3 regions of the Tenacibaculum sp. SDUM215027 genome follow, and region 2 is predicted to be linked to each of the others. Evidence: riboswitches for the same ligand, from Rfam matches in the RefSeq annotation. Region 2 holds a riboswitch; each other region holds the start of a gene.
What was found. Region 2 has a riboswitch for cobalamin ahead of ACQYZ7_RS09770 (hypothetical protein). Riboswitches for the same ligand answer to the same signal wherever they lie in the genome.
Positions count from the first base shown of each region.

Region 1: another riboswitch for cobalamin. It lies ahead of ACQYZ7_RS11565 (TonB-dependent receptor domain-containing protein); the one in region 2 lies ahead of ACQYZ7_RS09770 (hypothetical protein).
Region 3: another riboswitch for cobalamin. It lies ahead of metE (5-methyltetrahydropteroyltriglutamate--homocysteine S-methyltransferase); the one in region 2 lies ahead of ACQYZ7_RS09770 (hypothetical protein).

Region 1 is NZ_JBNXUE010000004.1:327,858-331,124, reverse strand. Features, by position in the region: gene ACQYZ7_RS11575 (bifunctional adenosylcobinamide kinase/adenosylcobinamide-phosphate guanylyltransferase) at 1-160, opposite strand, end outside; gene ACQYZ7_RS11570 (ABC transporter substrate-binding protein) at 262-1,200, shown strand; cobalamin riboswitch at 1,210-1,404, shown strand; gene ACQYZ7_RS11565 (TonB-dependent receptor domain-containing protein) at 1,436-3,267, shown strand, end outside.
Region 2 is NZ_JBNXUE010000003.1:329,467-332,733, reverse strand. Features, by position in the region: gene asnB (asparagine synthase B) at 1-603, opposite strand, end outside; cobalamin riboswitch at 856-1,050, shown strand; gene ACQYZ7_RS09770 (hypothetical protein) at 1,199-2,224, shown strand; gene ACQYZ7_RS09765 (anthranilate synthase component I family protein) at 2,439-3,267, shown strand, end outside.
Region 3 is NZ_JBNXUE010000001.1:1,183,409-1,186,675, reverse strand. Features, by position in the region: gene ACQYZ7_RS05615 (NAD(P)/FAD-dependent oxidoreductase) at 1-173, shown strand, start outside; gene ACQYZ7_RS05610 (DJ-1/PfpI family protein) at 180-935, shown strand; cobalamin riboswitch at 1,045-1,231, shown strand; gene metE (5-methyltetrahydropteroyltriglutamate--homocysteine S-methyltransferase) at 1,421-3,267, shown strand, end outside.

The DNA of each region.
Region 1 (3,267 bases), on a different contig from region 2:
CATCTCTATCAGAAACATGCCTATCAACTCGCTGCTGAAAATCTTCATCCCAAATACGAGAAGTGGCTAGGTAAATAGGGGTGTCGGATAAAGATTCGGCTAGCTTTTGAGCATAGCTACTTTTACCTGAACGTTCACCTCCTGAGATATAATGTATCATGAAATCGTATTTTATGTTGACACAAAGATTGGAAAGATTTTTAATAAAAAGCAAATTAAAATAGATAACTGTTTATTTTTGCTGAACTAAAACAATGAATTATGACAGTATCTTCTTTTATGCCAGCAGTAACTCAAATGATTTATGATATGGGCTTACAAGATTATTTAAACGGAATTACTTTTGAATGTCCTGAAGTAGCTTTACAAGAAAAAGAGGTCGCTGTTCGATATAAGCTAGAAGGAAAAGTCTTAACAAGTAAAGAAATAACAGCTATTTTTTCAAAAACAAAGGCAGAAGGGAAAACTTTATACTATGTTGACGAGCCTGTTTTGGAAAGTATAGCACCCGATATTGTTTTTACACAAGATGTTTGTGATGTTTGCCAGATAGACACAGAATCTGTGGCAAAATCAGCGTATAAATTACCGAAGATTCCAGAGTTAATTTCTATAACACCAAACTCTTTAGAAGACGTTTTTGATAATGCATTAACCATTGCAAAAGCGATGAAAAAAGAAAAGGTAGGAGAGAAGTATGTGAATGGATTGAAAAAGCGTGTTTATGATATTGTTGATGTGCAACGTGAACATAAAATCCAGTCGAAAAGTGTGATGTTATTAGAGTGGATTGATCCGTTATTTAATTGCGGACACTGGATTCCTCATCAGATAGGATATGCTGGAGGTATTGATTTATTGTCACATCCATCAGGAGATAGTATTGTAATTTCTTGGGATAAAATCGTAAAATACGATCCTGAGGTGTTAATTATTGCTCCTTGTGGATACGGAATTGACAGAACTCTTGAAGATATGAAGTTTTTAGAAGAAAGAGAAGAATGGAAGTCTTTAAGAGCTGTAAAAAACGAACAAGTTTATATTGCTGACTTTGCTATGTTTACACAATCGTCTGCAGGGACTTTAGTAGAAGGAGTGGAATGTTTAGCTAAAATGATTCATCCAGATTATTATACACTACCAGAGAACTTAAAAACAAAATTCGCAAATTATCATGACTTGATGGTTGCTAATTTATAAGAATACTATACATTTGCCGTGATTTTTGGTTTTTCTTTAATCATCTATTAAAGAGAATTAAAAGGGAATTCGGTGCAAAACCGAAGCTGTTCCCGCAACTGTAAGCTATTAAGCTTGTAACAATCACTCTTACCACTGTTTTTTAAATGGGAAGGTATGTTACAAGATGCAAGCCAGGAGACCTGCCAATTATTATAATTTAATTAAAACTTTCGGGATAAAAGTTTGGTAGAATATGGCTAAAAAAGTAATTACATTTTTTTCTTTTTTTTATGTGGTTGTTCTGGTAGGGCAAAACGATACAATTTCTTATCGATTGGATGAAGTATTCATCGACGCTACAAAAAAATTAAAAGAAAACTCTATAGGTCAACATGTGGTTAGTCTTTCAGATTCTGTGTTGACACGAAATATTGAGTCTTTTACTGATTTAATAAGATATAATTCATCAATTTATTTAAAGGAGTACGGAAAAGGAGGAACAAGTTCTGTAAGCTTTAGAGGCACAAGTGCTTCCAATACAGCTGTTGTATGGAATGGAATAAATATTAACTCTATAAACAATGGACAAACAGGCTTTAATTCTTTAACAGTAAGTCTAAATGACGCTATTGATGTAAGAAAAGGAGGAGGAAGTATAGAATATGGTTCAGGTGCAATAGGAGGGACTGTGCATTTAAATGATGTTTTAAATTACACAGAAGAGTTTAATGTAAAAAATCAATTTGTATTAACAGGAGGAAGTTACAATACATTCAATTCAATTTTTAAGTCAAAAATCTCCAATTCAAAGTATAGTATAGGTGTGGGAGTTTCTAGAAATTCTTCAGAAAACGATTTTGAATTATTCGATTCTGAATACAAAAATACCAATGGAGCTTATGAAAACTATGGAATTAACTTAGGTTTTGGGCATAAGCTTAACAATCAATCTGAATTAAAATTTTATAGCACAAGCTTTTCTGGAGAACGTCTTTTCTCAGGAACATTGCCTAACCCGACATCAGCAAGAGAAAAATATATTGATTCTAATCAAAGAAATTTACTGGTATATGGTATAGAAAAAGGGAAGATAAGACAAGAAATCAAATTAGCATATCTAACACAGAAATATCAATATTTCTCTAATAAGCTTTCTGAAAACTTCAACTACGGAAAATCGAGAAGATTTATAATGTCCTATAACATAAATTATAAACTTCCAAAAATTAAAGCAGATATATCTTCTTATTCAGAGTATGAATCTACTTTTGGTAGTACTGACGTTATCAAAGAAAAAAATAGAAGACAGTTTTCTCAGTACTTTGTTTATAGACAAGATATACATAAAAATGTTTCCTTTAATGTTAAGTTAAGGAAAGATTTTAATTCAGATTATAAGGTTCCGTTAGTTTATGCTGCAGGAATAAAAGTAACTCCTATTTCAAAATGGTATGTAAGAGTCAACGGATCGAAAAACTATAGAGTACCAACATATAACGATTTATTTTGGCCAGGTCAAGGAAATGAAAATTTGATTCCAGAAACTTCTGTTCAGGGAGAAGTAGGATTAGGGTATTCAAGTAAAGGTTTAAACTTTGATCTAGGAGCTTATTTAATTAATACAGAAGACAAGATAGTCTGGACACCTTCTGGTGATTCAAGCAGACCTGGGGTTTGGGTTCCCATCAATTTAAATGAAACTCAGAATAAAGGTATAGAAGCTAGTTTAAGTTATGAAGTTGTTTTTGGAGAGTATAGATTTAATATATCCTCTAACTATTCTTATGCTTTAGCTAAAGATAGTGAAACAGATAAGTATTTAACTTTTGTGCCTAAACATTTATTGAATAGTAACTTATCGATAAGTCGTAAAAAAGTTAACCTATTTACTCAGTCACTTTATAATGGAGAAGTATATACGACCGAAGATAACTCTAATGATTTTATAGTTCCTAATTTTTTTATAGTTAATGTAGGAGCAGAATATAAGGTATACCAAAAGAAACGAAATCAGCTGTTATTAGGAGTCAAAGTAAATAATCTATTAGGAGAAAAATACATGGTTATGCCAAGGAGGCCTATGCC
Region 2 (3,267 bases):
TATAGCTTCGTATTCCATCCAATCACGAGAATACCATTTTTGTAAACCATCTTCACGGGTATAGTAATGACCCGGAGGAAAAACCTCAATTTTGTTACAATAACCTTCCAGAGCTTTTAATTCAGAAGCTACATAGAAAGTACCGTGTTTATCCCATCCCATATATAAAGGAATAATTCCCATATGATCACGAGCTATTAAATATTCATCGGTAATAGAATCATACACAGTAAAGCCAAAAATTCCGTTTAAATCATCTAAAAACTCAATACCTTTTTCTTTGTATAAGGCTAAGATTACCTCACAGTCAGATTTTGTTAAGAATTCATGTTGCTCTTTGAGTTGCTTTCTTATCTCTTTGTGATTGTATATTTCTCCATTAGCAGCTAACACAAATCTACGATCATGGCTAAATAGGGGTTGTTGTCCAGAAGCAGGATCAACAATTGCTAGTCGCTCATGTGCCATAATTACTTTCTCATCACTATAAATTCCGCTCCAATCTGGACCTCTATGGCGAACCTTTTTAGCCATTTCTAATAATTGAGGTCTTAATTTATCTGACGGTTGCTTTAAATCAAACGCACATACAATTCCACACATAACTTTTATTTTTGTTGTTTATTACAATGCAAATAACTGAATGATGTTTTTATTTTTAAATAATTTTATTATTATTGGTTATAAATTATAACTTTATACTCTATAAAAAAGCTTTTTTAAAACTTTAAATTGAATTTTAAGCTATTGTTATTTTACTTTTTAATTTATTCTCATAATAATTATAAAGTTGGTTTTCATGCGGAAAGGAGGAACTGGAATTTTAACAGTAAAATTGGTGTTTCTTTCCTGAGACTAAAATATATTTGTCGCGGTTTTTCTTTGAAGAAAAGAAAATTAAAAGGGAATTAGGTGAAAGTCCTAAACTGTACCCGCAACTGTAAGCTTTGTCTATATAATAGATACTTGTTATTTCTTACACCACTGTTTTTTACGGGAAGGTAGTAACAAGATGTTAGTCAGGAGATCTGCCAAATTTAATTTGTTGTTTTTCTTTCGGGAATAAAAGAAGTAGCAATGTGTACACATAAACATTTTATGTTTTGAAGAATGTTTATCAGTGTTTTTTAGTTTCAGAAATTTCAAATTAATTATAAAAATGATACGTATATACAGTATTACATTGCTATGTCTTATTATGACATTTTTTTCTTGTTCAAGTGATTCAATAAAACAGGAACCAATTCCGATTTATAATAATTCTTTTATATTGAGTTATGAAGGAGAAAAAACAACAATAGGGCACCTAGATGAAGGTCAGGTTTTTACCCCAAATGTATATGAGTCGCTAAACAAAAACACTATTTCTTTTTCAGGTTATGAAAACAAATTGTTTGCAATATCACAGACAGGGCCTGATTTTGTTACAAAATTCGATTTACAAAGCTTAGTTGTAGAGAAAACAGTAGCTACTTCTCAGGTCGCAGATCCATCGTATTTAACAATGTATTCTGAAACAGAGGGATTAATGGTTTCAACAGATGGAAGAGGAAGAGATAAAAGATATAACCTATCATTATTTAATATAAATGAAGGAATAAAAGATAAAATGGAAGGAATATCAGATAAGGTTTTATTTTCTAAATCAGGACTTTTAGTAGAAGGAGAAAGCGTATTGATTGCTGATGGTAAAGAGTTGAAGGTTTTGAATATTAAGGATAAGTCATTAAAAACAGTAGTAACTTTTGAAGATGTTATTTCAGGAATTCTAAAAGATAAAAACAATAAAATTTGGGTTGGAACAGAAAAGAGAGTGGGAGAAGCAGCATTCGTAAGTCTTGGTAGAAATTATTCTGTTAATGAAACTATAACATTAGAGGGTATGAATCTTTATAAAACAAGTATGCTTACTATGAGCTTATCAAGTAATTATATTTATTGGTTAGAGGTAGCTACAGGAGCAGTTCACCGTTTTAATACTGTAAGTAAAGAAGCAGAAGAGTTTGTAAACCCAATGACAGAAGGGGTAATGCTTACAACTGTTATCAAAGAACATCCGACGACAGGACAAGTGTATGTTTTGGGAGCAGAAGATTTTTTTGATACAGATAAAAGTGTGCTAGTTATTTATAACGAAGATAAAACTGTTTTTAAAACAGTAAAGGGAATAGGGAGTTCACCAATAGATATTTTCTTCTCTAAAGAAAATTTTTCTATTAATTAAGTTGCTGTTTATTGATTTATAAATTTTTAATCTAAAAAAGTTTGTAAAATCAAAATCACTTTATACATTTGTAGCATAATGATAAAACAACAATTAAATAACTGGTGGTGGAAAACTCGTAACTTACGTTAGTGAGACCATCTTGTTATATCTATAATACAACGAAAAGGCTTATCTCATGATAAGCCTTTTTTGTTTTTACATATTAAATGAAATGAAAAAAATTACCTTTAAAACAAGAGCAAAAAAACAACTGGCAGATATGGTTACGCCAGTTAGTTTGTACTTAAAAACAAGAGATAAGTATGCAAATAGTTTGCTGTTAGAAAGTTCAGACTATCACAGTAAAGAAAATAGTTATTCATTTTTATGTATAGAACCGTTGGTTACAATTAAAGCTGAAAATGATGAGTTAGTACTGTCTTATCAAAAGGAAGAATTAGAAAGAGGACCTATTCAAAAAGATTTCTATAAAAAATTTGATACATATAGTGATGTTATTTCAGTAGACTGTTCAGAAGAAATAAAATCATTTAACGGATTGTATGGGTATACCACTTTCGATGCTGTACAATACTTTGAAACTATTCAATTAAAATCAAAGAAAGCTCCGTCAGCAATTCCAATATTACAGTATAGTTTTTTTAGATTTATCGTTGCTATTAATCATTTTAAAAATGAAATGATTTTGATAGAAAACATTCCTGAAGGTGAGGAGTCTCGATTATCAGAAATTGAAAACTTGGTAAATTCTCAATCCTTTGCTAAATATGACTTTGCTTTTCAAGGAGAAGAAACTTCAAATATTACCGACGAAGAGTTTAAAGGAAGTGTAACAAAAGCAAAAGAACACTGTAAAAGAGGAGATGTTTTTCAGTTGGTATTATCACGTCAATTTCAACAAAAATTTAAAGGAGATGAATTTAATGTGTATAGAGCTTTGCGCTCTATAAATCCTTCTCCGTATTTATTCTATTTTGATTACGGAAGTTTTAAGTTGATGGGGTCTTCACCTGAAGCGCAAATTAAGATAGACGAAGGTC
Region 3 (3,267 bases), on a different contig from region 2:
AACAATCTTTAAAAGGTTTTATTGCTTGGCTAATTTGGATTTTTGTACACATTATGGGGCTTGTAAACTTTAAAAACAAAGTAAGAACTCTATACAACTGGTTGGGATACTACATATATAAAGACCAATATTTTAGAATGATTATTAAACCTACAGAAAGAAATAAAAAATAAAAAAACATGAAAAAAGTTAGCTTTATAACAATGCTGGTATTTGTAATTATTGCTATCAGCTGTAATTCTAAGAAATCGAAATCCAACGAAAAAACTGAAAAAGTTGAACAAGTTATATCTCCATCTGATACACTTACTAAACATCTAAAACCTTTTAATCCTGAATTACCAACTATAGGACTTTTAATGTTTAATGGTGTTTTACAAGGAGAAGTTATTGCAACGTCAGATGTATTTGGAAAAGTAGACAAAGATGGTAAACAACTTTTTAATGTAGTAGCTATCGCTGAAACAACAAAACCAATTACCACCGAAGAAGGAATGCATTTTGTTCCTGACTATACTTTTGATAATTGCCCTAAATTAACAGCTTTATTTGTACCAAGTGCTTATGATATGTATGCACAAGTACATAATGATAAAATTGTAGATTTTATAAAAACAAAAAACCAAGAAACTCAATACACTGTTAGTAATTGTGCTGGTGCCAATTTAATTGGTAAATCAGGTATCGCTGATGGTCATAAAATTGTAACATGGATTGGTGGTGGTGTGCAATTGCAAAAGGATTATCCTAATTTAAAAGTGCAAAATGACAGCTTGGTAACTTTTGTTAAAGATGGTAAGTTTTTATCTTCAAACGGAAATTTAGCTAGTTATATCTCAGCTTTAGAACTACTCGAAATCATGACAAATACTGAACATAGAAAATTTGTTGAAAGCTACTTATATCTAGATCAACTTAAAAACTGGGAAAAATAACAAAATTTAAAATCTTGTTAAAACTCAAGAAGCATCAGTATACTGATGCTTTTTTTATTACCTGTTCTAAAAAAATAATACATACATTTACCCCGATAAGTTCTTTACATACTTCATCAACCGGAAAGGTTTTACTTAGCTGTAGATTAATAGGGAATCGTGTGCAAATCACGAGCTGTCGCGCAACTGTAAGTAACACACCAAAGGTTTTTATCCTAGAGTATCCACTGCCAAAAGCGGGAAGGATGATAAAAACTGTTATAAGTCAGGAGACCTGCCTATTCGGATATTGACAATGCTTTCGCGATTTGAAGCTTTTGGGTCATACCGATGATATATTTTTAACGCACACTTTCTCTTATGAAATGCTGTGCTTTTTTGGTATGTCATTATTTTTTTCCTCAACCATCACATTGTTTTTTAGCATTGCGAAGCATCTAAAAGAACTTTTAAAATTAATGTTTAATTATAAAAGTTAAAAAGAAATGCAAACGCACATTCTTGGCTATCCGCGTATTGGTAGCAACAGAGAACTCAAAAAAGCCTGCGAGCAATATTGGTCGGGCAAAACTAGTTTACAGGAACTTCTTGAAACAGGAAGAAACATCTGTCAACAAAACTGGAAAACACAACAAGAAGCAGGAATAGACCTTATTCCTTGTAATGATTTTTCTTATTACGATCAGGTGTTAGATATGACACTTAGTGTTGGTGCTATTCCTAAACGTTACAACGAAGTAGCTTTAAAAACTTCAAACTCTGAGCTTGATCTTTATTTTGCCATGGCAAGAGGATATCAAAAAGATGAACTTGATATTACTGCTATGGAAATGACTAAGTGGTTTGATACTAATTACCATTACATTGTTCCTGAGTTTCATAAAAATCAGGAGTTTAAACTATTCTCTAATAAAATTGTTAATGAATTTGTTGGAGCTAAACAATTAGGAATTAATGCTAAACCTGTAATTATTGGTCTGGTTAGCTACCTTCTTTTAGGTAAAGAAAAAGAAGAAGGTTTTGATAAGTTAGATTTAGCCTCAAAGTTACTTCCTGTTTATATTGAAATACTTCAAGAACTTCAAGCCCAGGGTGCAGAATGTATTCAATTTGATGAACCATTTTTAGCATTAGATTTAAGCGAAAAAGCCAAAGAGACCTATCAATTTATCTATAATGAGATTAGAAAAAAGTTTCCAAAACTAAAGTTTATGGTAGCTACATATTTTGAAGGTCTAAAAGACAATATTTCATTAGCTAACACACTACCTATCGACACATTACACATCGACTTAGTTCGTTGTGAAGACCAACTAGACGATGTATTAGACACTCTTCCTGAGAATAAATCTCTATCATTAGGTATTGTAGATGGAAGAAACATTTGGAAGAATGACTTTGAAAAATCGTTACAACTTATTCAAAAAGCGACCAATAAATTAGGTTCTGATAGAATCTTTATTGCTTCTTCTTGTTCCTTGTTACACTCTCCTTGCGATTTAGAGTTAGAAACATCTCTAGATAATGATATAAAACAATGGCTTGCTTTCGCTAAGCAAAAACTTACAGAAGTAAGTTTATTAAAAAAACTATCTGAAAACACCACTAACAAAACTGTTTTAAATGCTTTTGAAGAAAACAAAAAAGCTATTGCTAGCAGAAAATCTTCTTCTTTAATTCACCACAATGATGTAAAACAACGTGTTGATGCCATTACTGAAGTAGATTCTCAAAGAAAAAATGCCTTTTCTATTCGTAAAAAAGCACAAGAAAAAGTATTGAGTTTACCATTATTTCCTACTACAACCATTGGTTCATTCCCTCAAACTAAAGAAGTAAGAAGCTGGAGAGCTCAATTTAAAAAAGGCACCTTAAATAGTGAGGAATATAAATATTTGCTAAAAAAAGAAACTCAAAAAACCATTCAATGGCAAGAAAAAATAGGGCTAGATGTTTTGGTTCATGGTGAATATGAGCGAAATGATATGGTAGAGTATTTTGGTGAACAACTTGCTGGAGTAACTTTTACAAAAAAAGGTTGGGTTCAAAGTTATGGTAGCCGCTGTGTAAAACCTCCTATTATTTACGGTGATGTTTATCGACCTCATCCAATGACTGTTTACTGGTCACAATATGCTCAATCTTTGACTGATAATTGGGTTAAAGGAATGCTAACAGGACCTGTTACTATTTTACAATGGTCTTTTGTACGCGATGATCAACCTCGTTCAACTACCTGTAAACAAATTGCATTAGCTATTCGCGATGAAGTTACGGATTTAGAAAAAGCGGGTATTCGAATTATTCAAATTGATGAACCTGCCATAAGAGA